One region of the Paenibacillus salivarius genome, then DNA from elsewhere that is predicted to be linked to it. Evidence: predicted binding sites of a transcription regulator. Region 1 holds the regulator's gene; each other region holds the start of a gene.

Region 1 (9,670 bases):
GGAGGACAGCAGCAGCGGTTGTGCATCGCCCGCGCCATCGCGGTTCAGCCGCAAATTTTGTTGATGGATGAAGCCACGTCCGCTTTGGATCCCATCTCCACTTTAAAAATTGAAGAACTCGTTCAGGAATTGAAAAAGAAGTATACGCTCGTTATGGTTACGCATAACATGCATCAGGCGGCGCGAATTTCGGATCGGACCGTCTTTTTTTTGAACGGGGAAATCGTGGAAGCGGACGATACGAGAACATTGTTCTCTACACCGCGGGATTCCCGCACCGAAGACTATATTTCCGGCCGTTTCGGTTAATAGGAGGAGGCAGCTTAAGATGATTCAAAGAAAAGAGTTTGACCAGAACCTTGAGGATTTGCGTCAATTGCTCCGGCAAATGGGTGAGCATGTGGAGAATGCGCTGAAGGAATCGATCGCCGTGCTTCAGGCTTTGGATGTCCAAAAAGCCAAGGAAATCGTGGCGAGAGACATCCTCCTGAACCAGATGGAGGAGCAGGTCATGGAGATCGGCTCGAGACTGATTGTGACCCAGCAGCCGGTTGCCAAAGATTTGCGCCGCATCATCGTTGCCTTCAAAATCTCGAGCGACTTGGAACGAATGGGCGACTTGGCGATCGATATTGCCAAGGTGACGATGCGCCTCGAAGGCCAAACCTTGATCAAGCCCCTTGTCGATATTCCGAAAATGGCGGAACTCGTCGTTACGATGGTGCAGGAGTCGCTCCAGTCCTATCTTGATGAAAATACGGATTTGGCTTACAAAATGGCCAAGGACGATGATGAAGTCGACCATTTGTACAGCCAGATCATTCGCGATTTGTATGCGCATATGGCGGGTCATCCCGAATCGCTGCAGCAGGCCATGCTCTTGACTTTGGTCGGCCGGTACATCGAACGGATCGCCGACCATGCGACGAATATCGGGGAAAGCGCCGTTTATCTCGTTACCGGACATCGTCCGGATTTGAACCAGTAGGAGTTATAGTGAAGAACACTCGAAGACGCCGGAATATCCGGCGTTTTTATTTTTTTATAATAGGCCCCCATGTGTTAGAATAGGGGAAGGAGTATGCTGAAGGACGAGGTGTCATATGGAAAAATTGATTCTTATTGATGGCAATAGCGTGATTTACCGCGCTTTTTTTGCGATGCCGCCGCTGACGAATTCCAGCGGTCTGCACACGAACGCCGTCTACGGATTTACGAATATGCTGCTGCGTCTGATCCAGGAGGAGAAGCCGACCCATATTTTGGTCGCTTTCGACGCAGGGAAGGAAACGTTTCGCCATGAAGGTTATCAGGAATACAAGGGCGGCCGGGAGAAGACTCCGCAGGAGTTGACCGAGCAATTTCCGCTGATGCGCGAGCTGCTCGAAAGCTTCGGCATTGCCTGGTTTGAACTGCCCGGTTACGAGGCGGATGACATCATCGGTACGATCAGCAGACAAGGAGAAGAATCCGGACGCGAAGTGCTTGTCGTAACAGGAGACAAGGACATGCTTCAGGTCGTCAGCGATAAGGTTACCGTCGCCCTGACACGGAAAGGGATCAGTGAAGTCGAGCCCTACGGTCCGGATGAAATCAAGGAGAAATACGGGCTTACCCCTCTGCAAATCATCGATTTGAAGGGGTTGATGGGCGACGCCTCCGATAACATTCCGGGGGTGCCCGGTGTCGGCGAAAAGACGGCCCTGAAGCTTCTTCACCAGTTCGGTTCCGTGGAGGAAGTGCTGGCTCATACGGACGAGCTGAAAGGGAAGATGAAAGAAAATCTGGTGAATCATGCCGAGGATGCCCGGATGAGCAAACGGCTTGCGACGATCTTCCGCGAGGTCCCTGTCGAGCGTTCCTGGGAGGATATGAACTTCAGCGGCATCCGTGAAGCAACGGCGGTGCCGATGCTTCGCAAGCTGGAATTCAAATCCCTGCTTGAGCGTTTGTCCTTCACGGGCGAAGCCGGGGGAGAGGAAGTTTCGGAAGAACCGGCCGCGGAGGTGGAAGTCACCGTCGTGGATGCCGCCGCCATGCCGGAGCTTATCGGGCTTTTACCCCAAATGGAAGTATTGTACGTGGAGTCGGCCGGAGAAAATCCGCATCATGCTAACCTCATGGGCTTGGTATTATCGACAAAAGAGCGTCACTTTTATATATCCCCCGAGTTTTTGAAGAGTGCGGAGGCCGAACCGATTACCGAGTGGCTCGGCAACGATAAGGTAGCCAAACGGGGGTATGATTTGCACCGGACCGATCTCGTTCTTCATTGGCACGGAATCGCATTCGCCGGCGCGGACTTTGACGTTCATCTTGCCGCGTACTTGCTGGATCCGACGGAAAGCGATCAGACCGTGAGCGCGCTCGTCGCCAAATACGGCTTGCCCCGCCTGGCATCCGATGAGGATGTTTACGGGAAAGGCGCAAAGTTCAAAGTTCCCGATGAAGCCACGTTGAGTCATCATCTTGCCCGTAAGAGCGAGGCGATGATGAAGCTGATTCCGATTCAACAGGCGGAGCTGGAAAAGAACGAGATGAAATCTCTTTTCTATGATTTGGAGATGCCGTTGTCCCGGATACTGGCCGACATGGAGAAGCAAGGGATTGCGGTCAACCGTGATGACCTGGTCGAACTGGGCAAGGAATTCGAAACGCAGATCAACAAGCTTGTGTCGCATATTTACGAAATCGCCGGGCAGGAATTCAATCTGAATTCGCCGAAGCAGCTCGGGGAAATTTTGTTCGACAAACTGGGCCTCCCCGTCATCAAAAAGACGAAGACCGGTTACTCGACGGACGCCGAGGTGCTGGAAAAGCTCGCGCCTTACAATGAAATCGTCCAGCATATCCTGGAGTACCGCCAGTTGGCCAAGCTTCAATCGACGTATGTGGAAGGATTGCTGAAGGAAATCAACGGAGATACCGGCAAGGTTCATACGTATTTCCGCCAGACGATCGCGGCCACCGGCAGACTCAGCAGCCAGTTCCCGAACCTGCAGAACATCCCGATCCGTATGGAGGAAGGCCGGAAGATCCGGAAAGTTTTCGTACCTTCCGAGGAAGGCTGGTTTATTTTAGGTGCCGACTATTCCCAGATCGAGCTTCGCGTGCTTGCGCATATTTCGGGGGATCACGGCCTGCAGGAAGCATTTTTGCACGATATGGACATTCATACGAAGACGGCGATGGACGTGTTCGGCGTTCCGGCGGATCAAGTGGATGCCAACATGCGCCGTTCCGCCAAGGCGGTCAATTTCGGCATCGTTTACGGGATCAGCGATTACGGCTTGTCCCAAAACCTGAACATTACCCGAAAAGAAGCGGCACGGTTTATCGACCAGTATTTCGACGCTTTCGAAGGGGTTCGCAAATACATGGACGATATCGTGCGCGACGCCAAGCGTGACGGTTACGTGAAGACGCTGCTGGAGCGCAGACGGTATTTGCCGGAAATCAACGCCTCCAACTTTAATCTCCGCTCTTTTGCGGAGAGAACGGCGATGAATACGCCGATCCAGGGCACCGCGGCGGATATTATCAAGCTCGCGATGGTGCGGATGGACGAGGCGCTTCGGAGCCATGGCTTGAAGAGCCGCATGCTTTTGCAGGTGCATGACGAACTTGTTTTCGAAGTGCCGCCGGAGGAGCTTGAGATCATGTCCAAGCTGGTGCCGGAGACCATGGAAAAGGCGCTCTCGCTTTCGGTACCGTTGAAGGCGGAAGTAAGCAGCGGCTCCAACTGGTACGAAGCCAAGTAGGTAGAGGAAATTTAAAAATCGAATTTTGAAGATATAAGACTGAATAGGCATCCGTGTGGGGCTTCCTTATATCGCAAGAAAAACTACCGCTGAACGCGGTCTGTCTGCTTAGAATTTACATCGACAATTGTTTTTCTTATCACGAAGTAACTCACGAAGCATATTCGGCGTCGAATCTTGAATTCAGACGGGCCTTCCGGTGCTCACGTAGGTTTGCCTACGCTCCGCTCCTCAGTCCCGTCTTCATCCAACCTTCTCGGTGCTGAAAATCCGATTTTTAAATCTTGATTGAAGCTTATAATTTCAAAACATATTTTGAAGATATAAGACTGAATAGGCAAGGCGCTACGAACGGCAAGATACCGATGACATGGAAAAGTTAGCTGGAAATTCTCCCGCTATTTTTGAAGATTTAGCATGATCATTCGAAATAGAGGGAAAAGTTCCTGTTAAAAGGCGAGTTTTGAGGAGTTAAGCGTGTTTTCAGCGGAATTAACGGGAGGATTTCCCTTTAATATTGGATTTCGACGATTTCCTGCGAAATTAGAGGGAAGTTTTCCGGTTAATCAGTGTAATTAAGATAAAATCGAGGTGAAACACCCATGCCGGAATTACCGGAGGTAGAGACGGTCAGACGAACATTGACCGGGTTAATTGTCGGCAAAACGATTCAATCGGTAACGGTATCGCTGGCGCGGATTATTCAACGGCCTGACGATATCAGACGGTTCGAAATGGAACTTGCGGGTCACCGCATTTTAGAAGTCGGCCGCAGGGGCAAGTTTCTGCGGATTATTATGGACGGAATTGTATTGGTCTCCCATCTGCGGATGGAAGGGCGATACGGACTGTACCAAAGCGGCGATCCCGTTGAAAAGCACACGCATGTCATTTTTCATTTTACGGACGGGACGGAACTGCGGTATAAGGACGTTCGCCAGTTCGGAACGATGCATTTATTTCTTCCCGGGGAAGAATTTATTTATAAACCGCTGGTCAAACTGGGACTGGAGCCGTTGGACGAATCATTTACGCCGGAGGCATTCCGGAAAGCGATCGCCAAGCGGACGACGAAAATCAAACCCGCGCTGCTCAACCAGGAATATGTTGTTGGACTAGGGAATATTTATGTGGATGAAGCGCTGTTCCGCGCGGGGATTCATCCCGAGCGGACGGCGAACACGCTCTCTTCCGAGGAGCTGGACAGGCTCTATGATGCGATTCTGGCTACTCTCCGCGAAGCGGTGGAAGCCGGGGGCTCATCCATAAAGTCCTACGTTAACGGTCAGGGAGAAATGGGAATGTTTCAGCATTCGCTCAAAGTTTACGGACGTGAGGGAGAGCCCTGCCTCAATTGCGGACAACCTTTGGTGAAGACGGTGGTTGGGGGGCGGGGAACGCATTTTTGTTCGGGCTGCCAGCCTTCGGCTCCGTCCAAATCAGCGAACCGCAAATCCGGAAATGGAGTGAGACGATGAATATCGGGTTAACCGGAGGAATTGCAACCGGTAAAAGCACGGTATCACAAATGTTGGTGAAGCGGGGGGCCGCTTTGATCGACGCAGACGTTATTGCCAGGGAAATCATGGAGCCCGGTCATCCCGTACTTGCCAAGGTAGCCGAGCATTTTGGACAGACCGTACTGCTCCCGGACGGACAGCTTAACCGCAAAAAATTGGGCGCCATCGTGTTCTCCGATCCGGGCGAACGAAAAGCGCTGGAAGCGATCACGCATCCGGCGATTCGCCAGGAGATGAAACGGCGGATGTCCGAACTGGAAGCGGCAAACCCCCACCGGCTCGTCGTTGCGGATATTCCATTGTTATATGAGTCGGGGCTGGAAGTGCTTTATGACGAGATTATGGTGGTTTATGTTCCGCGAAACTTGCAGCTTAAGCGATTGATGGAAAGGGACGACCTGTCCCTCGAAGAAGCTGAAGCAAGGCTTCGGGCGCAAATGGACATCGAAATGAAAAGAGAGAAGGCGGATATTTTGATTGATAACAGTCTGGGAAGGGAAGAAACAGAACTTCAAATAGACGACTTCTGGCGCAGTAAAGGTTTAGCATGAGGTGGCTCAGGAAAAAAAGGGTGCTGCTTCTGCTGCTCCTCGGATTTATCGTTTTCCTATTTTTTAATTCCGCATGGCTCACACTGATTTATCCGATTTATTATAAAGAAGAAATCCGGCTGCATGCCCGGAATAATGATTTGGACCCGTTTATGGTAGCGGCGATTATCAAGGTGGAGTCTAAATATAATTCGGAGGCCGAATCAAGAAAAGGTGCTCTAGGCATTATGCAGATCATGCCCGATACGGCAAAGTGGATTGTTGAAAAGGCTAAAATGGAAGATGTGCCCCTAGATCGTTTAAAAGTGGAACCCGCTGTGAATATTCAGATCGGAACATGGTATTTAAAGTGGCTTTCCGAGCAATTCGACGGAAATATGATTAAAGTAATCGCCGCTTATAACGCAGGACCGACCAATGTGAAAAATTGGATCAATAGCGGACGTTGGGACGGCCGGCTTGAGACCGCCGAAGATATTCCCTTCGTTGAAACAAGGCATTATGTACAGCGGGTGTCCCATTATTATAAGCAGTACTCCAATATTTATGAGGATTTCTAGCGGGAGTTGGCGGCCAACAAAAGGGGAAGCATAAACAGCAGCGCTGTCTATGCTTCCCCGTGTCCGCCGGTTTGATTATTGGAATTGACCTGCGAGCTGTTGCTCGGCCAGAGTCACCAAACGTTTGGTAATGAAACCACCGATCGAACCGTTTTCGTAAGAAGTCAGGTTACCTGCATATCCGTCTTGAGGGAAATTAATACCAAGCTCTTGGGCTACTTCGAATTTCATTTGTTCCAGAGCACCAGAGGCTTGTCTAACCACCAGGTTATTCGAAGAGTTGTTGTTTTGGGCCATGATGTTCACCTCCTTGCGGTTGGTAACAGTATTATGCTCGATGAAGTGAAAGTTCATTACCTCTTTTTAAAGAGAATTTTTGGAATTTTGGAATGATGATAAGATTAAAGAGCTTCCGGAAAGGAGGGCCTTTCTTTTGAGATGCCCGTACTGCGATTATTTAGGGACCAAGGTTCTGGATTCGAGGCCGGCCAATGAAAACCGTTCTATCCGGCGCCGCCGGGAATGCGAAAAATGCAATCGCCGATTTACCACGTTTGAGATGGTTGAGGAGATGCCTCTGATCGTGATCAAAAAGGGTGGTAGCCGCGAGGAATTTAGCCGCGAAAAAATGCTTAGAGGCTTGATTCGTGCCTGCGAGAAACGTCCGGTGTCGGTTGAACAGCTGGAATCGATCGTTTCCGAGGTGGAGCGTTCTCTCCGCCAATCCGCCAATGCCGAAGTGGAAAGCCAACAAATCGGAGAATTGGTCATGGAGCAGTTGTACCCGGTAGATGAAGTTGCTTATGTCCGCTTTGCTTCCGTTTATCGCCAGTTTAAAGATATCAATATGTTTATGAAAGAGCTGAAGGGATTGCTGTCCAAAAACAGCACTGACAATGACTAAGAGGCTTTGACGAAACGATCGGATCCGGATTCCATGGGTTCGGTCGTTTTATTTTGACAAGTAGAATTAACAAAGGGTATTATAGATACGTGAAGTCTTTAATTACGAGGAGATCAGGATTGAAATGAAATATTCAAAAGCGACGAATTATGCCCTTCATACCATGCTCTATTTGATCGCCTTCTCGCCGGACAAACCGGTAGGCGTTCAGCAGTTGGCCGACAAGCAAAATGTATCCCCCACCTACCTTTCAAAAATACTTACGAAGCTGGTCAAAGCGGGATTGATCGAGTCGGCTTCGGGAGCGGGAGGGGGATACCGGACGAAAAAAGGGAAAGAGGACATTTCCTTTCTGGACGTCATTTATGCGATCGAAGGTTCAACTTCGCTGTTTGAATGTTGCGGCAGCGGGAATTCCGATTGCGTTATCCATCGAGTGATGATGGAGGCTGAAGGAGCCATGGAGCAGCATCTGAAGAATACCAAAATCATCGATTTGGTGGATCGGTCAAAATTGTCCTTGTAAGTTCAAGGACAATAAATTTATTGCTTAATTACGGATATTATATAACTTTTAAATCTACAATAAAAAAGAAGGGATCGAATCTCGTGAACAATGATTATTCAATGTCCGGCGGCGGGCCGGAGGAAGGGATTATGTCTTTGCTCAAGCCTTTGCCCGGGGAGCGAATCTTGGACCTCGGCTGCGGGTTGGGAGGATATTCCGCAGAGATTGCAGCGGCTGGAGCAATTCCCACAGGGATCGATTTTTCGGAGGAGATGGTGAATCAGGCCAGACGGAAATATCCCGATCTCGATTTTCAAGTGGAAGATGCACATACTTACCGGACTGATGTCCGGTTTGACGCCGTCTTTTCCAATGCGGCTTTGCACTGGATGAAGAATGCGCCGGCCGTCGCCCTTTCGATTTGGCACGCCTTGAGGCCGGGCGGCAGGTTCGTGGCCGAATTCGCCGGAAGCGGTAATATCGCCGCGCTAACCTCCGCCATAAAACAAGCGTTGGAATCGCATGGTTATGTGTGGGAGGGACGCAATCCATGGTATCACCCCACCATCGGGGAATACGCTAGCCTGCTGGAACAGACAGGCTTTCGCATCATGTCGGCGCAGCATTTCGACAGGCCAACGCCTTTAAAGGCAGCTTCGGGAGTCCGGTTTTGGCTGGATAAGTTCGCCCATTACTTTTTTGCGGATGTCTCCCCGGCAGATCTGGCGTCGGTTTACCAAGCGATTGAGGATCAGGTAAAGCCCCATCTTTATAAAGAAGGCCAGTGGTTGTTGGATACCAGCAGGATCCGTATCATAGCCATCAAGATATAAATTTCAAACGATTGAAGTTTCAGCGAGAAGCACCCGTTAACCGCAGAGATGCGGGGAATGGAGTGCTTTTTCGTCGTGTTGGGCAAATTACAAGCAAGAAGCGCTTAAATTTCTATGGTTTTCACCTTTTTTTGAGTAAATCTATTATTTTACACTGCGTTTACAAAACAAAAACATAGGATTGATACTTGGGTTCTATAATCGGTTTTGTACAAACAAATCAAGGGGGAAACCTGAACAATGAAAAAAAGTTTGGTATTGGTAATGTCTTTGATTTTGACGTTGGCTTTGGCGGCATGCGGTCAAAATAACAACAAAACAAATAACGGCGCAGGTAACGACAGCGCTTCGGGTAACACCACGAATTCCGCATCGGCGGCGAACGGCGGCAACGCGGCTTCCGAGCTGGAAGGTTCGATTTTGGCGGTTGGTTCTTCCGCATTGCAACCATTGGTGGACCAAGTTTCCAAGAAGTTCATGGACCAAAACGCAAAGGTATCGATTCAAGTTCAAGGCGGCGGCAGCGGTACTGGTTTGACGCAAGTTTCCGGCGGGCAAGCGGATATCGGTAACTCCGACGTATTTGCCGAAGAGAAGCTGGAAGCGGCTCAAGCAAGCGAATTGGTAGACCATCAAGTTGCGGTTGTAGCTATGGCGGCTGTCGTGAACCCGGATGTAACGATCGACAACCTGACGAAAGATCAATTGGTTCAAATCTTCACCGGTAAAATCACGAACTGGAAAGACGTAGGCGGCCCGGATCAAAAAATCCAAATCGTCAACAGACCGTCCAGCTCGGGTACACGTGCTACTTTTGAAAAATATGCCCTCGGAACCAAAACGGATGACCTCGAAGGAGCAATCCAAGAGGACTCCTCGGGTACGGTTAAAAAGCTTGTTGCCGAAACCCCTGGAGCGATCGGTTACCTGGCGCTTTCCTACCTGGACGACAAAGTGAAAACCGTGAAGTACGAAGGCGTTGAAGCTACTGTAGACAACGTGGCGAACGGAACTTATCCTGTATGGGCATATG
Region 2 (9,670 bases), 780 kb from region 1:
CCTTGAACTCGAACTGGATGCGCCCGCCTATCTGGTTTGCACCTGCCGCATTCTCGGTCCGGACAGCGTGCCGCCGCGCGGAGACAAACTGGTCGCTTTGTGTACCAGCACGGTTCAAATGGCGAAAGATACGCTGGCAGCATCGGGAATCTGTTACGTGACGAGCCTGGATCTGAGGAACTTTGCCGTCACGCTGCCCGTCCCCGCGGTTGACCCGAAGAGATGGCTTAACGAGGTCGAGCATCGGCTGCACGACATGAGCACGCTGCTCCACAAATACTTCAATGTGACGATTATCGGAGGCGCCGGATTTGCCGTCGACGATCCTTATCTGCTGCGGGAGAGCTATTTGGCGGCGAGAAAAGTGTTGCCCGCCGCGGTTCATGAACAATCCTTCGTCTTCTTTTCTCAGGATAAACCGGCCTGGACGGATTCCTCCCTCTTCGATTTTTCGTCGTACCGCTCGGAAATTCGCCGCGCCTTCGAAGAAATGGATATTCAGGCCTTGAACGCGCTCATTTCCAAACTGATCTCGAGCTTCGACGGGCATCCCGAACTGTTGGTGCCCGCGACGGACGCCGCGTGCAACTTGCTGTATATGGCGACTTCCCTCCTCTCGGACGGAGAGAATATGGTCGAGCATATTTTCGGTAACGAACCGGAAGGCTACCGTGCGATTTATCAAAAGCATACGATGGACGGCGTGGTCGATTGGCTCGTGCAATTCCGCGACGGCTGCTGCGAGGTGCTGTCCTCCAGAAAGCAGAGCTATAAGGAGCAGGTAGTCCGACATGTGCAGGAGTACATCAAACGGAATCTGGACAGCAAGCTGTCCCTCAACCATGTTGCGGATATTTTCAATTTCAGCCCCAATTACTTGAGCCATCTGTTTGCCAAAACCGCAAAAGTCAGCTTTGTGGAATACGTGACGGAGGCCAAAATCGCGGCCGCCAAGGAAATGATGCTGCGCGGAGATGGCCGGGTCTACGAAATTTCGCAGCGGTTGGGTTATGAGAGCGCCTTTTATTTCAGCAAAGTTTTCAAAAAGGTCGAGGGAGTTTCCCCGCGGGAATATATGCAAAGAGCGGAGTCATAATGCTGGAAAGTATCCGTGGGCGCTTCAATATTCTATTTTGCCGCTCGATGCTCTCCAGGTATGAAAAGGCCGCAAATGGTCTTGGGTTTGAATCTGTATCATCGGTATGGAACGATCCTTCTTCGGCTTGGCGATCTGTTCATAGATGAATTGATCGTCAAATCCGATGGCAGCGGCATCCTCCTTCGTGCCCGCATAATAAACGGCGTCCGGACGCGACCAATAAATCGCCCCAAGGCACATCGGACAGGGCTCGCAACTGGTATAGATCACGCAGCCCTTTAACTCGAAGTCGTTCAAATGACGGCACGCCTCACGGATCGCCTGGACCTCGGCATGCGCCGTAGGATCGTTCAACGAGGTTACCGAATTCCGCCCTTTTCCGATCACTTGCCCGTCTTTGACGATAATCGCCCCGAAGGGGCCTCCCTCGCCCTGGGCCACATTCTCCGTCGCCTCGGTAATCGCTTTTTCCATCCACTGTTCATGGTCTTTATCCGTCATCGGCTTCGTTCTCCTTTATTTTGGGATCTCGAGTTATTATATTCCTTTTCCCATAACATTAATATTCCGCGGGGCCAAACCAAAAGCCCCCGTCTTGGCTTCAAGACGAGGGCCGTTACTTTAGACATTAGAGGTGTAACACGCACTTAAATGGGCATCGGCACAGCCTGCATGGTTCGCAAGCTTTCCTTCACGTCAATAACGCGCTGGTTGTCGGAGCCCCTCCATTTTAGTTTCAGGTTGCGCCGCTCCAGGATGAATTTCCCATCGATAAGAACATCGCAACAGGTCAGTAGTTCCCGTCTGCTTTCGTCTTCGATGATTTCTTCAAACGTATATCCGGACCAGATCCAGATATCCTTGCCGCTGCACTCGCTCCGTACCCTGGAGACAAGCCCGAGCAGCCCCTCCACGTTTTGAAACGGCTCGCCGCCTAGTATGGACAGACCGGCTATATTGACGTCCGGCATATTCAAATCGCCAATGATCCGTTCTTCCAACTCCATGGTATAAGGCTCTCCGTAATTAAAGTTCCATGTAGCCGCATTAAAGCAGCCCTTGCAGTGATGCGTACAGCCTGATGTAAATATGGAATGCCGAAGTCCTCTTCCATTGATGACGTCAAATCTTTTATAGTCCGCGATGTACATAAGACTCACATATGCTTCACGCGGGAGAGTACTTCTTTTTGCTTGCCCGCATTAAACGGACGCTGGCTTGGCTCCGATAAATACCCGCAGCAGCGCCGTATGACGGAAGAGGTTTTCGGATTGGCATTGCCGCAGTTCGGACATTCAAAGCCGGTATTGGTTGCTTCAAACTCCCCTTCAAACCCGCATTCCAGACATTTGTCCGTCGGCGTGTTCGTCCCGAAATAAGGCACCCGTTCATAAGCATAGTCCCATACCGCTTCCAGCGCCTCCGGATTGTTGACCAGCGAGTCGAATTCGCAATACGTGATAAATCCGCCGTTCGCGTACTGCGGGTAATCCTTCTCGAACTGGATTTTTTCAAACGGGGTCACTTTCTTGTTCACATCGAGATGGAAGGAGTTCGTATAATATCCTTTGTCCGTGACTCCCTCCATCCTGCCGAACTTCTCCTCGTCCAGCTTGCAGAACCGGTAGCATAAGGATTCCGCCGGCGTGGAGTACAGGCTGAAGCCGTAGCCGGTTTCCAGCTTCCATTGCTCGGCTTTATCGCTCAGGTACCGAACGATTTGCACCCCTTTTTTCCGCAATTCCTCGTCGTCAAATAGACAAGTACCGTACAAAGCCATCATCGTTTCATGGATCCCGATATAACCCAATGAAATGCTGGCTCTGCCGTTCTCAAGCAGGTGATCAATCGTGTCCTCCGGTTGAAGCCGGCTGCCGGCCGCTCCTTCCATATACAATATGGGGGCAACTTTAGCTTTGACTCCCTTTAAGCGTTCGATGCGATACATCAGCCCTTCCTTGCACACTTCCAAAAGTTCATCCAATAGGCGGTAAAAGGTCTCTTCCGAGCCGTTCGCTTTGATCGCAATCCGAGGTAAATTGGCGGTCACCACCCCCATGTTGAACCGGCCGTCGTGCATTTCCTCCCCGTTCTCTTCATATCTGCCCAAAAAAGAGCGGCAGCCCATCGGAAACTTGAAAGACCCGGTAATTTCTTTGACCTTCGGCACGGAAATAATGTCGGGATACATCCGTAATGTACTGCATCTTAAGGCCAACTGTTTGATATCGTAATTCGGATCCCCGGGCTTCAAATTGACGCCCTCTTCCAAGCCGAAGATCAGCTTAGGGAAAATCGCGGTTTTCCCGTCCCTTCCCAGCCCGCGGATTCGGTTTTGCAAAATGGCAATTTGGATTTGCCGCTCGGCCCATGACACCCCCCGGCCAAAGCCGAACGTGCTGAAAGGCGTTTGTCCGTTGGCGCTGACCAGCGTATTGATTTCATATTCGAGCGATTGAAAAGCATCATAGGTTTCCTTCTCGGTCAGGTTTTTGGCATATTCAAGACAACGCGGATACTTCTTATGTAAACCTTCGTTTTCCCAGGAGATATCCAGGGCTTCGATTTCATCGCCTTCCAGCATGTACAGCCATTGCAGGCCTTTGCGATAGTGCTTTTTAAAAGACTCTAATACATATGGGGCCAAGATAACGTCGATTTCATTAATCGTATTTCCGCCATAGATGTGGCTCGCTACCTGCGCGATTATCTGGGCGGTAATGGCCGTAGCGGTAGTTATGGACTTCGGGGTTTCGATCTGGGCGTTGCCGAGCTTGAAGCCGTTCTTGAGCATCCCCTTTAAGTCGATCAGCATGCAGTTGTAAATGGGGAAATACGGGCTGTAATCCTGGTCGTGAAAATGCAGATCCCCGCTGTTGTGGGCTTCCACGACCCGTTTTGGGATCATGTAAGTTTGGGCGAAATCCTTGGCCATAATGCCTGCCAGCAAATCGCGCTGCGTCGGAATGGTGGCTCCGTCCTTATTGGAGTTTTCTTTCAATACCTCTTCATTCGTGAGCTCCAGAAGCCCGAGAACCTTTTTGTCCAGGCTGCTGCGTTCGCGCCGTTTCAAGGTTCTTACTTCACGATAGCCGATGTAGGCCTCGGCAGCGTCTTTCCTTCTGCTATTCATCAGGGCGGATTGAACTTCATCCTGAATATGTTCGATATCCACCTTCTCCAGCTTGGAAATTTTCCGCGTCACCTTGTCGGCTATCTTTTGTGCCAATTCAGAGTCGCCTTTTTTCTTGGTACTATTCATGGCCGCGCAAATCGCATCGATGATTTTCTGTTGATTGAAAGCTACCTCTGAACCGTCTCGCTTAATAACTATCATTAAATTCATCCTTCGTAGTGATTTTATTATCAGGTATTCGACTAAGAGAGTATACCTTAATAAAAATCAACTTACAGTGATTCTGAACACTGCCGAAGGCAAAATACTACTATATATAGTGTTACCGTTAAACAGATCTACTTTTCCCTTATTTATCAGCTGCGATCAACAAAAAGATGGGTCTCCGGTTTGCATCCCGCCATTCCGGATCCTGCTCGACCCGATGTTCTTCCGGCTTAAGTTCGGACATTTCCCGAATTCGGAATCCCGAATGAATAAGCGCATTTACCTGTGTCGCAATACTTCGGTGATACTTAACGACATCATGATCAAGAAATCTGGCATTTCGCGGCCCTTCTTCATGATAACGATCGACCGGCCAATGCAACTTCTCTCCCTGCTTGCCGTAAACCCAGTCTTGTTCCGGAAGCGCGGTATACACCGGATGCTCCACCGAATACACGAAAGAACCGCCGGGGGCGAGACAGCGATAAACTTTTCGGCAGATGCTATCAAAATCTTCAACATAATGGAGTGCGAGGGAACTGATCACCAGGTCAAACTCCCCTTCGGAATAATTGATATCTTCAATTGCGCTCCGCCGATACTGAATTTGGTCATCCTGGGTCATGGTTCTGGCACGCTCCAGCATTTTTTCAGAGAGATCCAAACCTACCACGAACCTGGCATCATGCTCCCGGACATATCTGCTGTGCCAACCATAACCGCAACCGAGATCAAGCACTTTTTTGTCCCGAAGCTCCGGAAGCATCGCCCGAAAAACGGACCACTCCCCGGCAGCATCAAGTCCTCCTATGGAACGGGGCATCTGGCTGTATTTCGCAAAGAAACCCGGATTATCATAGCTATTTTGTTTCATGCAATCAACCTCCTTAACGATTACTATCGAAAACTTTATCTATACATTCTAAACGGTTAGAAATTGAGGGGCAATGCAAATAAAAACAGGCTTGTAAACTGCTTCAAAAGCAATTTACAAACCTGTTTGCGTGATGCCGGTGAAGGGACTCGAACCCCCACGGTTTCCCTCACGATTTTGAGTCGCGCGCGTCTGCCAATTCCGCCACACCGGCATATAAATATTTATTTTCTTAAAGCGAGTTATAATGGCGTGCCCTAAGAGATTCGAACTCCTGACCTTTTGATTCGTAGTCAAACGCTCTATCCAGCTGAGCTAAGGGCACATAAACCAAAAAAAGTGCGGAAGACCAGACTTGAACTGGTACGGTAGTCACCTACCGCAGGATTTTAAGTCCTGTGCGTCTGCCGATTCCGCCACTCCCGCGAAAAGAAAATGGAGGCGCCACCCAGATTCGAACTGGGGGTAGAGCTTTTGCAGAGCTGTGCCTTACCACTTGGCTATGGCGCCTTATAAAAAAATGGAGCGGACGACGGGAATCGAACCCGCGACCCTCGCCTTGGCAAGGCGATGCTCTACCGCTGAGCCACGTCCGCGTAAAATGGCTGGGGATATAGGATTCGAACCTATGCATGACGGAGTCAAAGTCCGTTGCCTTACCGCTTGGCTAATCCCCAACATGAAGTTGTTAGTAAAAATAATGGGGCGATCGATGGGACTTGAACCCACGAGTGCCGGAGCCACAATCCGGTGCGTTAACCCCTTCGCCACGACCGCCATAAAAATATTTAGTTTTGAAAAAATGGCAGGGGCAGCAGGAATTGAACCCACACCAAAGGTTTTGGAGACCTTTGTTCTACCTTTAAACTATGCCCCTTTAAAACTGGTGGAGGCTGATGGATTCGAACCACCGAACTCGTACGAGAACAGATTTACAGTCTGCTGCGTTTGGCCACTTCGCTAAGCCTCCAAATGGTGCCGGCGAGAGGACTTGAACCCCCAACCTACTGATTACAAGTCAGTTGCTCTACCAATTGAGCTACACCGGCATTTGATGCATTCAGTTTTAATGGTGGCTCGGGACGGAATCGAACCGCCGACACGAGGATTTTCAGTCCTCTGCTCTACCGACTGAGCTACCGAGCCTCACTTGCATATTTACTTAAAATGGCGGAGCCGACGGGATTCGAACCCGCGGTCTCCTGCGTGACAGGCAGGCATGTTAGGCCTCTACACCACGGCTCCACACTATTGGATATCCCTGTTAAAGGGATAATTGCGGGGGCAGGATTTGAACCTGCGGCCTTCGGGTTATGAGCCCGACGAGCTACCGGGCTGCTCCACCCCGCGTCAGTAAAAGTAAATCTTATATGGTGGAGGCTGAGGGGATCGAACCCCCGACCCTCTGCTTGTAAGGCAGATGCTCTCCCAGCTGAGCTAAGCCTCCGAGGAAAGACAAATCATATTGTACCAGAAAAAGCGGTTTAAAATCAAGTCTTTCGCAAAGCTTTTATGTAGCTTTAAAGAAAGTGGTGACCCGTAGGGGATTCGAACCCCTGTTACCTCCGTGAAAGGGAGGTGTCTTAACCCCTTGACCAACGGGCCTTGCTTATGAAAGAAATATGATGGCGGAGAGAGAGGGATTCGAACCCTCGAGACGCTTGTGACGCCTACACGATTTCCAATCGTGCTCCTTCGGCCAACTCGGACACCTCTCCATAATGGCTCCCCGAACAGGACTCGAACCTGTGACAACTCGATTAACAGTCGAGTGCTCTACCAACTGAGCTATCAGGGAATATTTATTCAAGCTTTGATCGCCTGAAAACTGGATACGAAACTTCATTTGCGTGTTTAGTTCTTTGGATAAGCCCTCGACCGATTAGTACTGGTCAGCTCCACACATTGCTGTGCTTCCACCCCCAGCCTATCAACCTCGTCGTCTTCAAGGGGTCTTACGAGTTGGGAAATCTCATCTTGAGGGGGGCTTCACGCTTAGATGCTTTCAGCGCTTATCCCGTCCGCACTTAGCTACCCAGCTGTGCTCCTGGCGGAACAACTGGTGCACCAGCGGTGCGTCCATCCCGGTCCTCTCGTACTAAGGACAGCTCCTCTCAAATTTCCTACGCCCACGACAGATAGGGACCGAACTGTCTCACGACGTTCTGAACCCAGCTCGCGTACCGCTTTAATGGGCGAACAGCCCAACCCTTGGGACCTACTTCAGCCCCAGGATGCGATGAGCCGACATCGAGGTGCCAAACCTCCCCGTCGATGTGGACTCTTGGGGGAGATAAGCCTGTTATCCCCAGGGTAGCTTTTATCCGTTGAGCGATGGCCCTTCCATGCGGTACCACCGGATCACTAAGCCCGACTTTCGTCCCTGCTCGACTTGTCAGTCTCGCAGTCAAGCTCCCTTATGCCTTTGCACTCTTCGAATGATTTCCAACCATTCTGAGGGAACCTTGGGGCGCCTCCGTTACTCTTTAGGAGGCGACCGCCCCAGTCAAACTGCCCGCCTGACACTGTCCCCGCACCGGATCACGGTACCAGGTTAGAACTCCGATACGATCAGGGTGGTATCCCAACGGCGCCTCCACCGAAGCTGGCGCTCCGGCTTCCTAGGCTCCCACCTATCCTGTACAAATCGTATCAAAGTCCAATATCAAGCTGCAGTAAAGCTCCATGGGGTCTTTCCGTCTTGTCGCGGGTAACCTGCATCTTCACAGGTATTAAAATTTCACCGGATCTCTCGTTGAGACAGCGCCCAAGTCGTTACGCCATTCGTGCGGGTCAGAATTTACCTGACAAGGAATTTCGCTACCTTAGGACCGTTATAGTTACGGCCGCCGTTTACTGGGGCTTCAGTTCATAGCTTCGGGATTGCTCCCTAACCACTCCCCTTAACCTTCCAGCACCGGGCAGGCGTCAGCCCGTATACTTCGCCTTGCGGCTTCGCACAGACCTGTGTTTTTGCTAAACAGTCGCTTGGGCCTTTTCACTGCGGCCCCCTCGGGCTATTCACCCTACCGAGGCACCCCTTCTCCCGAAGTTACGGGGTCATTTTGCCGAGTTCCTTAACGAGAGTTCTTCCGCGCGCCTTAGAATTCTCTTCTCGCCTACCTGTGTCGGTTTGCGGTACGGGCACCTTCACCTGGCTAGAGGCTTTTCTTGGCAGTGTGAGATCATGACCTTCGGTACTGTAAATTTTCCCTCCCCATCACAGCCCAGCCTTAACGATGTGCGGATTTGCCTACACATCAGCCTCACTGCTTGGACGAGCATCCATCAGCTCGCGTCACTACCCTACTGCGTCACCCCATTGCTCATAACGGTTTACGGTGGTACAGGAATTTCCACCTGTTGTCCTTCGACTACGCCTTTCGGCCTCGCCTTAGGTCCCGACTTACCCTGAGCGGACGAACCTTCCTCAGGAACCCTTAGGCTTTCGGCGGATCAGATTCTCACTGATCTTTTCGTTACTCATACCGGCATTCTCACTTGAATGCAGTCCACCAGTCCTTCCGGTCTGACTTCAACCCGCATTCAACGCTCCCCTACCCCTGAATCGACTTCACTCCAGCTTCGAAGTGTGTTTAACCCCGAAGACCATTTGGCCGAAACCTTTGAACAAATTCAAAAGTCGCTTTCGGCAAAAATGTCATCGGTTAAACACCGCCTCAAAGAAGCAGTGAAGTCGATTCAAGCCATAGCTTCGGTGGTGTGTTTAGCCCCGTTACATTTTCGGCGCAGAGTCACTCGACCAGTGAGCTATTACGCACTCTTTAAATGGTGGCTGCTTCTAAGCCAACATCCTGGTTGTCTGTGCAACTCCACATCCTTTCCCACTTAACACACACTTGGGGACCTTAGCTGATGGTCTGGGCTGTTTCCCTTTTGACAATGGATCTTAGCACTCACTGTCTGACTCCCGGATAATCAGTCTATGGCATTCGGAGTTTGACTGAGCTTGGTAACCCTTGCGGGCCCCGCACCCAATCAGTGCTCTACCTCCACGACTGTCATTTCCGAGGCTAGCCCTAAAGCTATTTCGGGGAGAACCAGCTATCTCCGAGTTCGATTGGAATTTCTCCGCTACCCCCACCTCATCCCCGCACTTTTCAACGTACGTGGGTTCGGGCCTCCAGTGCGTGTTACCGCACCTTCACCCTGGACAGGGGTAGATCACACGGTTTCGGGTCTACGCCTACAAACTAAAATCGCCCTATTCAGACTCGCTTTCGCTGCGGCTCCGTCTTTTCGACTTAACCTTGCTTGCAAACGTAACTCGCCGGTTCATTCTACAAAAGGCACGCCATCACCCCTAAAATGGGCTCTGACTTCTTGTAAGCAC
Region 3 (9,670 bases), 140 kb from region 1:
TGTTGAATATTTACTCGGACTATTATATTATACAAACGGATTCATTGCATTTCCAACCACTTTGTGGCTGATCTATCCGGTACTCGGCATCTGCTTTGCAGGCATTTTGCGTCGGGTGACTGATAAACAAAGATTTTACAAACATGTACTGGTAATTAGCACTGTTTGCCTTATAGGAGTTTCTATTGGCACTGCCGCTATAGGTTATAACATCATAGATTATTTCGTTGCTTACTACCAACAAAGTCTGTTCAGTACGCTATCGATCTCATGTATTTTAGGTGTCTCGATCTCTACGTATTATTTTATTTCCACATTTATAAAAGGCAGTATGCAGAATATTGTCAAATCTATTTCGTCTAATCTAAATACAGTATACATTGTTGAGTGGTTACTAATTACCTATACAATTGCGGTGAAAGAAATTATTGGTTTGGGTAGCTTAAACATTTATCTGATCATTCCTGTGGGAATCGTGGTTGCTTTGTGCAGTATAGGAATTGCCTGGCTGTGGAATAGAGTCAAAGGAAAGAGGAGGGTTTGAAGTGGACATTAGAATCAAGCCATTAAGAAAAGAGGATTTTAATTCTGCAAGAAAATTTGCGATTGAGGGAATGCACCTTACTTGGTACACCAGTAACAAAGTCGAATTATATCTATACAGTATATATTTTTGGTATTTGGAAATATCCAGAGCCACCATTGCATTGGGTGCATATAGGAATAACAAGCTTGCGGGCGTTTTACTGGCTGATATGAATAAGGAGCCAAAGGTTTTTCAGTCCATCTGGTACAGGGCTTTTGTTAAGTTAGGCGATTTTTTAATCAACATCGGTTATAAGGATGCTTCAAGTGTCTATCATAAAGCGAATAACGAATTATTAAAACAATATTTGAAGAACCATGAACCGGACGGGGAGCTTAATTTTTTTGCAGTTGATCCTGCCCTCAATGGACAAGGAATTGGTACGATGCTATTAAAAGAATTAGAGAACCAAGAAAAGGGAAAACAAATTTATTTATATACGGATACAGGCTCTACGTACCAATTCTATGCTCATCGAGGGTTTGAAGAAATTGAGAAAAAAGAAATCTCTCTGACCATCAATAAGGAGGAAGTGCCCCTCACGTGTTTCCTATTTGGAAAAAAATTATAGGCTAACTTAAAGGTTAAAGTGCGGGGCAAAAGATATGAGTTTTTATCATTTAATCATAACCACCCGTTGGGCGGGTGGTTTGCTCTTGGGGCATAACCCTTTTGTTGCAATGAAAAAGCCGCTAAAATAGCGATGTCAAACTTTTAGGTCACATTTGAATGATTTGCTTGTCAAAATGAAAAAAGAAGTCCGAAGTAGTTTGTACTTGCTTCGGACTTCTTTATAATTTGCAAAATCATTTCTCCAACTCTTCATGCATATCCATGCATTTTTATGCATTTCCCGTTAAATCTGAAAATTTTCTCTCATCAATTTCAGAAAAAGTTCTCAACACGACAACATACAAGAGCATGCTTCCATGTTTAACTGTTGGATTAAAACTATACGGCGCCCATGCTAACGGATCTGAGAGACCTTATTTGCCTGAAATTTCGCCATTTCATTTTCTAACGGATCGTATTGCCGTTATTTTCTCAAAAATGGCTCAATATAAGGATTTTATGCTAAATAAGGTCTTTAGATTCCGTTACATATTAAGAACAGCCGATTTTTTCAAAATAACGGCACTGAATTCCGTTAGAGGATGAGCGGTGATCAGATCATCGTCAAAAAAATGGTTTCAACCTTTAACTACTCCCCTTACGAGCACTTACTATACCCGCAATTACTGCACGTTTTGCATCCTTCGATATTGATCAGCGAAGCCGATCCGCACGAAGGGCAAAGGTCACGGGATGTCGCGACGGCGCCGTGGTGATGGTCATGCGCACCAGCCCCTGCACCAGCAATAGCTTCAACATGCTCTTCATGATGCGCCACGGTGGCTGCAACCGGAGCGGGATCGTGGTCGTCGTACGGACCGTTTTGCACGTGAGTTTCCAGTGCTTTGGCGACCGCGTCGGCGATCGAGTCTACCCGGTTCGGACCGAAGCCGACCGCGCCGGAGCCGCCGATGCCTTTCAGGTGCTTGATCAGCAGTTCCACCTTGTGGCCGTGATCCCCGTAACGCAGGAACAAGGAGCAGACGCGGCCCAAGGCTTCCGCCATCGCGAACACGTCGGAGCCCGCTTTCCCTACGTTCAGGAAGATTTCGCTCGGAATGCCGTTCAGATCGTTGATCGTGATATACGCCATGCCGAACGGCGTGTTGATTTTATAAGTCGCCCCGTGAAGCACTTGAGGGCGTTTTTTGTATTGTTTGTCGACTACCGGCTGTTTGCCTGGTTCCGGAGAAACCGCCAATGTTGAGCTGATTCCGTTCAACGCTTCCTTCTCGGCGTCCGAAGCCGGAGCAGCCTCAGCGGTGCCTGCGCCGGACACGGCCGCTTTATCTTCCGCCTTGTCTTCCTTCTTCTCGGTTTGAAGCACTTGAACATCGCGGCTGCCGTCACGGTAGATCGTTACGCCTTTGCAGCCAAGGTCGAACGCCAGCTCATACAGACGCTTCGTCTCTTCGACCGTGAAATCGGCCGGGCAGTTGGCGGTTTTCGAAATCGAGCTGTCCACCCAGCGCTGAATGGCGGCTTGCACGCGAATATGATCCTCAGCCGACAAACTCATCGCCGTTACAAAGTAATCCGGCAGTTCTTCACCCGGATGGGCGTCCATCCATTCCTGCGCGATCGGCACGAATTGCTCGTCGAAGCCGAGCCGGCTTTGACGGTAATATTTGAAGGCAAAGTACGGCTCGATCCCCGTGGACGTTCCCACCATGGTTCCCGTGCTGCCCGTCGGCGCCTGGGTAATGATCGTGACGTTACGGACGCCCTTTTCGCGGATCGCTTCGCCGACCTCCGGATACACCTCGGTCATTACCTTCATAAATCCGCTTTGCAAATATTTGTCCGCTTCGAATGCCGGGAATGACCCCTTCTCGGCGGCGATATCGGCGGATGCCAGATAAGCTTCCTTCGCGATAAAGCCGTACAGCTTGTCGAGGAATTCCAGCGATTCCGGGCTGCCGTAACGGATGTTCAGCTTGATCATCAGCTCGGCGAGGCCCATCGTTCCGAGACCTACGCGGCGCTCTTTCTTCTGGTTTTTCTCGTTTTCTTCAAAATGGTACGGCGTTTTATTAATAACATTGTCCAGGAACCGTACCGAGTAACGGGTCGTCGTCGCCAGTTCGTCCCAGGCCACATCGTGTTTCTCTTCATCGTAGAACTTGGACAAGTTCATTGCGGACAGGTTACATACGCCCCAGCCCGGAAGCCCCTGCTCGCCGCACGGATTCGTGCAGATAATCGGGTTGAAATACCAGCTGTTGGACATTTGATTGTAGTATTCCATGAATACGACGCCCGGTTCGGCCGATTTCCATGCCGACTCGATGATCGTATGCCATACGTCACGGGCTTTCACGGTCCGGAAATGGACCACTTTGCGTCCGGCCGCTTTCCATTTCTCCAGATCTCCGTCCCAGATCTCATTGTAGTTTTCTTCCGTCGTGTCCGGGAATACGAGATCCCAATCCAGATCCTCCTTCACGGCCTTCATGAAGGCATTGCTGACGCATACCGACAGGTTGGCGTTCGTGACTTGGCCCATCGTTTGTTTGACGGTAATAAAATCAAGCAAATCCGGATGCCAGTCGTTGATCATCAGCATCAGCGCGCCGCGGCGGCTGCCGCCTTGCTCGATCAAACCGGTCGTGTAGCTGAACAAACCGCCCCAGCTTACCGCACCGCTCGAAGATCCGTTCACGCCTTTGACCACGGCCCGGCGCGGACGCAGCGAGCTCAGGTTGATGCCCACGCCGCCGCCTCTGGCCATAATTTCCGTCATTTCCGACAAGGTTTCCATAATGCCGCCGCGGCTATCCTTCGGCGAAGGAATCACGTAGCAGTTGAACAGCGTCAGTTCGTCGCTCGCTCCCGCACCGGCCGCGATCCGTCCCCCGGGCACCAGTTTCCAATCGTCGAGAATATAACGGAATTTTTCCTGCCATTCCGCCTGCTTTTCAGGCGTTTCTTCCACCGAAGCCATCGCTCCGGCAAGCCGGTCCCACATTTCTTCCGGGGTTTTCTCGATATTCAGCGTCAGCTTTTCCACATCGGTTTCGACCAGTTCGCCTTTGCGGGTTTTAACCGTTACCGTACGCCCTTTCCGGGAAACGACTTCACCGACCTCCTTGGTCGGGAACTTCGGATCGTCTTTGGTCAGAACAAGAACGACGTCACCCACCTTGGCATGACTCGGATCGGCATCCTTCCACGCGTAACGATCCAGAAAGATTTTCTCGCTTAGCCCTTCCAGGCGCTGTTTTGGCTTGGTTTTCAAAGAAAACGACCTCCTCAAAAATTTTAAGCATATGCTTTCGGAACAGGTCCGGTTTCGGATCTCTTTCGGAAACATACGCGAACAAAAAAATACCGGCCGCCGGCTGACTGCAAACCGCTTTCGAATCCGGACCAAATTCCGCCGTTTTCAAGCCGTTTTATATCAACCTTTAACCGTCATGCACACAATAGAAACGGTATATAATATGTACAAATCACAATATATTGTGTGCGAATACCATTATACTATACAATATCTCGTTGTACAGTCATCGACTTTGAAATTTAGGCGATAAAAAGCGGACAAGCCGATTCGATCGTCATTTTCCTTCGAAATCCTCTCTTTTTTGATCATCCCGCTTTGAAACCGGACATGAAATTTCCAATCCCGCACCCTCCAAGACTTCATTACTTCCCGACATGGAATTCAAGATTCGATAGCCAAAGTTATGAAGTTTCCCGTTTTCGTCCATACTACACCTAACTCTGCAAGCAAAAGGGAGGTTTTACATCTTGAAACCGCATCCCCCGGGCAATTCCGCCGATTCCGCAACCTTTTCCCCCGTCGCCGTTCAATTCGATCCTAGCTGGTACGACGATCTGGAAGCCCGCTTGAACAAAGGCGGCCCATGGGACGATTGGAAGCTGTTCAACCTCGCCGGCCAGGCCGAAGCCGCTTCGCTCGTGACGAGTTTTGAAGAAATGCTCTGCTTGAAGCACCTGCCCGAAGAGCAGGTCACGCCGTTGCCTCACCAGACCGAGACGGCCCGCAAAGTGCTCTTTGAGATGCGCGGGCGCGCGATTTTGGCCGATGAAGTAGGTTTGGGCAAAACGATCGAAGCCGGCCTGATTCTGAAAGAATATATTGTCCGCGGCCTTGTCCGCAAAGTGCTCATTCTCGTTCCCGCCTCCCTCGTTCTCCAATGGGTCCGCGAGCTGAATCAAAAATTCAACATTCCCGCGGTCGCGCAAAAAAAAGAGTACTCCTGGCAAAACGACGTCGTCGTTGCCTCCATGGATACCGCCAAACGCGATCCGCACAAGGAGATTTTGCTGGGGAATGAATACGATATGGTCATCGTGGACGAGGCGCACAAGCTCAAGAACAAGAAAACGACCAACTATCAATTCATGCTGAAGCTCCGCAAAAAATACTGCTTGCTGCTCACCGCCACTCCGGTTCAAAACGACCTTAGCGAACTTTTCAACCTGATTACCCTGCTTAAGCCGGGTCAACTCGGCGGGCAGAACGATTTTTCCGCCAACTTCGTGATCGACAAGCGCGTGCCGAAGAACGAAGGCCAGCTCAAGGACGAGCTCGCCAAAATCATGATCCGAAACCGCCGCGGAGACGGAGAGCTGCAGTTTACGAAACGCAACGTAAAAAATATACATGTCGAGCTTTCGCCCGAAGAAAAGCAATTGTATGACGGCGTCACTTCCTTTGTCAAAGACCAATATCAGGCATCCGGCGGGGATTTTAGCAGCATGCTGTCGCTCGTCACCCTGCAGCGGGAGGTATGCAGCAGCCGGGACGCGGTGTTCGTCACGCTGGTCAACCTGTCGAAGAAGCTGGCTCCCGATTCGCCCCTGCGCGATAAAATCTGGGATCTCGTCGGCATTATCAAGACGATTACGGCAAACAGCAAGGCCGAGAAGGCCATGGAGCTGATCCAGGGCATGGATGACAAAGTGATTATTTTTACCGAATACCGGGCAACCCAGGAGTACCTCCTGAATTATTTCCGCGCCAGAAACATGACGGCCGTCCCTTACCGCGGAGGCATGAACCGGGGCAAAAAAGACTGGATGATGGACCTCTTCCGCGGCCGGGCCCAGGTCATGATCGCCACCGAAGCCGGGGGCGAAGGCATCAATCTGCAATTTTGCCATCAGATGATCAATTTTGACCTGCCCTGGAATCCCATGCGCGTCGAGCAGCGGATCGGCCGGGTACACCGGCTGGGCCAAAAGAACGACGTTCACATCTATAACTTGTCCACCAAGGGAACGATCGAGGAGCATATCCTGAATCTGCTGCACGAGAAAATCAACATGTTCGAGATGGTTATCGGCCAGCTGGACGTCATTCTGGAACGGTTTGAGAAGAAGGATTCCCTGGAAAAAAGCATTTACAAAATTTTGCTGGAATCCGCAAACGACGAGGAAATCGCCAGCCGGGTCGATTCGCTCGGACGCTCCCTGGATTCGATACGTGCGGAAATAGACGCCGAAGCGGGGAGTCCCGATTCCGGCGGCGGCGATACCGGATTACAAAAGCTGTTGGGAGGCTGACGGACATGACCATGACCCGCGAACAGATCCGCGATTTCGTCATGACCTATCTGGAAACGACGGAGTGCAAGTTTTTGGAGAAGTCTCCGCATCATGTGACGGTGAAACTGTCCCCGCGCGCGGACCGGGACCTGACCAACCGTCCGTATTATTGGGGCTTTATCGAGCGAACGGGCGCGGAGCCGGAGACGATGACGTTTTCGTTCATTTTTGACCCGGAGCGGCATAAAGAAATGCAGGAGAAGGCCGAGGCTTTGAAACCCAAGAACGAGACTGCTGCGGAGGATCCGCTGCTTGCCCGCCATTTTGGGGCGGTCCGGCCTCTCCCCATCCTCGGACCCGGGCGGATTCAACAAGAGGAACTCCATTTCGGGAGCCCGCGTCTCAAGCAGATTTTTGCGGCCGCCCGGCAAGGGGGCCGCAGCGTTTACTTGTTCGAGGACCCCGGCCCCCTTCAACGCTCTACCTTGATCCCGGCCGCCTACGAGCCTTGGCTCGGCGTTCGCTTCAAAATCGAGTTCTGCTGCGACATGAAACGCGATGAGCTGCATTTTATGGGCGTGTCGCTGCAGAACGGCCAAATCGACGAGAACTTCGCCGCCAGGCTGACCGGCAAAAACCTGGTGCCTCTGATGCCGGAAAATATGCACATCTTGCCGGCCCGCCTTTCCCTTGCCGACGGTCGAACCGCGCTCGAGAACAACATCTCCGGAAAAGTGCAAGGTTACGACAGCTCCTGGGCCGACGAAGCCCGGGACCGCCTGAACGAAGAACTGGCGCTGATCGACGCCTACTATAAAGACCTGCTTCTTGATCCGGATGAAGAACGCAAGCAGGCCGTCCAAGAACAGTACGAGGCGCGCAAAGAGGAAATCCGCTGGCAGTATGAGCCGAGAATTGTCGTATCGGCGCTCGGCAGCGGCATCTTTCACCTGCGTTCGCCGGGTTAAGCAAAACAGGGCATAAGCTGACGCGTCTCGATATGAGACCGCAAAAATAGAACGTCCGAATCCCGAGGACGCCCGACAGATTGCAGCAACCTTTTCGATTAGGCGCGGATACAATGGACAAGCAGGCAGACGACTGCCGCCGGAGGACAAGGAAATGCCTCCGATTCCCATCAGAATGACAGGTGATCCATGCGATGAAAATCAGGAAACGATATAGAAGGAATACGGATACCCGCAAAAGGCTGGTATTTATGACGAAAATGCTGCTTTGTGCCGCGATCGTCGTTCCCCCGCTTTCTTGGAGTGCGGGGGAACCTCTCGCAAGAGCGGCGGCAACCGGTACTGTCGCAGCGGCAGCGAACTTGAGCCCGGCCCCGCAGGAGCTAAGAAGCTTTGCCGAGGAGACCGTGCGGCGGCTTGCGGGTACCGCCCCGTTTACCGCCTGGTCCGACGCGAAGACGATCATCGAACCGCTCGGACCGGGCACTCATAGCTGGCTTGTCTCCGTCCAGCCGAGCGGCGCCGCTCCGGGTTCCGCCACATCCGGATACCTGATCATTTCGGCAACGGATAGCGGAGAGTACATGCTCGTAGAGTATGGAATCGGTCCGGAATCGTTGTATAATTTGTCCGCATTGTTAACAACGAAACCGTCGGTCCAGACCAAGACGCAATCGGCAAACAAGATGAAAATCGAAAAGCTGTATGCCGGTCCGACTCTTGCTCTATGGAAACTGAGCAGCTTGGATTCAAAGCTAGAGCCGGTGCAATTCTTTGATGCCGCAACTGGCGAACTGCTGCCGGAAACCTCCGACAGCTTGAAAAGCCAGGCCGCCGATTACTCGCCTCCGTTCCTGGCGGCGGGAAGCCGGAGGCAAGGCTTGTCCCCGGCAAATCCCGTTTATACCGGTTCGGGCTTCGATCCGTACGACAACATTTTGTGGATGACCAAAAAAGCGATGACCATCAAAAAGCAGTCCTTCGACAACCTGTTGCAAGCAGCCGAACGTCTGCTGTTCGTGTCCGCCGGACCTAAACGCACCTATTCCGTTCCTTTGCCTGTTTTCGGTTATCAAACATGGACTGCCGACCGCGACTCAATCACCTATGCGCTCACCGGTACCGAATCCTCCCCGCGTTGGATTGCGCTTGACGCCTTGATGGGCGCCGGATACTTTGTGCAATACGACGGAAACGCAGATCTTTAACCTTTCCTCCAGCCATCATAATCTTCCCCCTGTTCCGGCGTCAGCACCTCGCTGACGCTGGAGCAGAAATATATTCAGTTCTTCATTTTCAGCCACGCAAAAAAGACCGCCCTCCATGTCACGTAAAGACAAAAAGCAGCGATCTCATGAGTTGACTATTTCAAATTTGCCGTGAAGAATTCCGGCTCTCCCTCCGCCGTTTTCGCGGAAGTTGTCCGAACCAGAGCGATATCGAGAACGGAATCATCCCGAACCAGCGGCTTGACCACGATTCCTTAAGTCTGGCCTTTTCCTTTCGGATGTCACGCGGCGTCTCCACATAATCGACAACCCGTTCCGTAATGTACTTGACGAGCTCGTCCCCTTTTGCCATATGCGCAGCCCCCCTTAAGTAGCCTTGAAGTATTCTTATTTTGCACAGATTACGCGATTTATAAACAACACCCGGGAGGATGGAGAATCGTGTGCATGTTTTTCGGACAATGGATAAACCTATAAAAAAGAGCTCAAGTTAACCTCGATAAATTCGACTTGAAGGGTGATACCATGCGCATGACACATATAACGATCCTATTTGCCGCAGTGCTTTTCGTGACGAGCCTCAGTAATTATACTCCCTTCGCCTCCGCCATGGGCTTTAGCGACGACAATCAAAACGATTTCCGCCATGCCTTCCCCGAGCCGGTCATTCTCATCGATGTTGGGCACGGGGGTATCGACGGCGGCACTTCCTACAAACAATTTCTCGAAAAAGACATTAATCTCGCCATCGGGAAACGCCT

The links. The regulator NrdR, encoded in region 1, represses ribonucleotide reductase genes. The targets are predictions, from matches to a motif close to AACACNATATATNGTGTT.
Region 2: the regulator NrdR is predicted to act here: its motif matches at 4,542-4,559, upstream of nrdD (anaerobic ribonucleoside-triphosphate reductase).
Region 3: the regulator NrdR is predicted to act here: its motif matches at 4,650-4,667, upstream of ACSFXJ_RS17170 (adenosylcobalamin-dependent ribonucleoside-diphosphate reductase).

What each region holds. Positions count from the first base shown of each region.
Region 1 is NZ_CP195592.1:3,866,289-3,875,958, reverse strand. Features, by position in the region: gene pstB (phosphate ABC transporter ATP-binding protein PstB) at 1-309, shown strand, start outside; gene phoU (phosphate signaling complex protein PhoU) at 329-988, shown strand; gene polA (DNA polymerase I) at 1,104-3,761, shown strand; gene mutM (DNA-formamidopyrimidine glycosylase) at 4,364-5,239, shown strand; gene coaE (dephospho-CoA kinase) at 5,236-5,832, shown strand; gene ACSFXJ_RS17895 (lytic transglycosylase domain-containing protein) at 5,829-6,392, shown strand; gene ACSFXJ_RS17890 (small, acid-soluble spore protein, alpha/beta type) at 6,468-6,689, opposite strand; gene nrdR (transcriptional regulator NrdR) at 6,826-7,296, shown strand; gene ACSFXJ_RS17880 (RrF2 family transcriptional regulator) at 7,421-7,822, shown strand; gene ACSFXJ_RS17875 (class I SAM-dependent methyltransferase) at 7,924-8,637, shown strand; gene ACSFXJ_RS17870 (phosphate ABC transporter substrate-binding protein) at 8,878-9,670, shown strand, end outside.
Region 2 is NZ_CP195592.1:4,649,996-4,659,665, forward strand. Features, by position in the region: gene ACSFXJ_RS21500 (response regulator transcription factor) at 1-1,096, shown strand, start outside; gene ACSFXJ_RS21505 (nucleoside deaminase) at 1,121-1,600, opposite strand; gene nrdG (anaerobic ribonucleoside-triphosphate reductase activating protein) at 1,747-2,250, opposite strand; gene nrdD (anaerobic ribonucleoside-triphosphate reductase) at 2,256-4,436, opposite strand; gene ACSFXJ_RS21520 (class I SAM-dependent methyltransferase) at 4,585-5,316, opposite strand; tRNA gene ACSFXJ_RS21525 (tRNA-Leu) at 5,451-5,530, opposite strand; tRNA gene ACSFXJ_RS21530 (tRNA-Arg) at 5,565-5,641, opposite strand; tRNA gene ACSFXJ_RS21535 (tRNA-Leu) at 5,657-5,742, opposite strand; tRNA gene ACSFXJ_RS21540 (tRNA-Cys) at 5,753-5,826, opposite strand; tRNA gene ACSFXJ_RS21545 (tRNA-Gly) at 5,838-5,912, opposite strand; tRNA gene ACSFXJ_RS21550 (tRNA-Gln) at 5,919-5,993, opposite strand; tRNA gene ACSFXJ_RS21555 (tRNA-His) at 6,018-6,093, opposite strand; tRNA gene ACSFXJ_RS21560 (tRNA-Trp) at 6,120-6,193, opposite strand; tRNA gene ACSFXJ_RS21565 (tRNA-Tyr) at 6,201-6,286, opposite strand; tRNA gene ACSFXJ_RS21570 (tRNA-Thr) at 6,290-6,365, opposite strand; tRNA gene ACSFXJ_RS21575 (tRNA-Phe) at 6,387-6,462, opposite strand; tRNA gene ACSFXJ_RS21580 (tRNA-Asp) at 6,485-6,561, opposite strand; tRNA gene ACSFXJ_RS21585 (tRNA-Met) at 6,593-6,666, opposite strand; tRNA gene ACSFXJ_RS21590 (tRNA-Val) at 6,688-6,763, opposite strand; tRNA gene ACSFXJ_RS21595 (tRNA-Glu) at 6,847-6,921, opposite strand; tRNA gene ACSFXJ_RS21600 (tRNA-Ser) at 6,943-7,034, opposite strand; tRNA gene ACSFXJ_RS21605 (tRNA-Asn) at 7,039-7,114, opposite strand; rRNA gene ACSFXJ_RS21610 (23S ribosomal RNA) at 7,179-9,670, opposite strand, start outside.
Region 3 is NZ_CP195592.1:3,724,191-3,733,860, forward strand. Features, by position in the region: gene ACSFXJ_RS17160 (hypothetical protein) at 1-544, shown strand, start outside; gene ACSFXJ_RS17165 (GNAT family N-acetyltransferase) at 546-1,157, shown strand; gene ACSFXJ_RS17170 (adenosylcobalamin-dependent ribonucleoside-diphosphate reductase) at 1,797-4,436, opposite strand; gene ACSFXJ_RS17175 (DEAD/DEAH box helicase) at 4,949-6,730, shown strand; gene ACSFXJ_RS17180 (YqhG family protein) at 6,736-7,680, shown strand; gene ACSFXJ_RS17185 (hypothetical protein) at 7,875-8,888, shown strand; gene ACSFXJ_RS17190 (YqzE family protein) at 9,049-9,261, opposite strand; gene ACSFXJ_RS17195 (N-acetylmuramoyl-L-alanine amidase family protein) at 9,441-9,670, shown strand, end outside.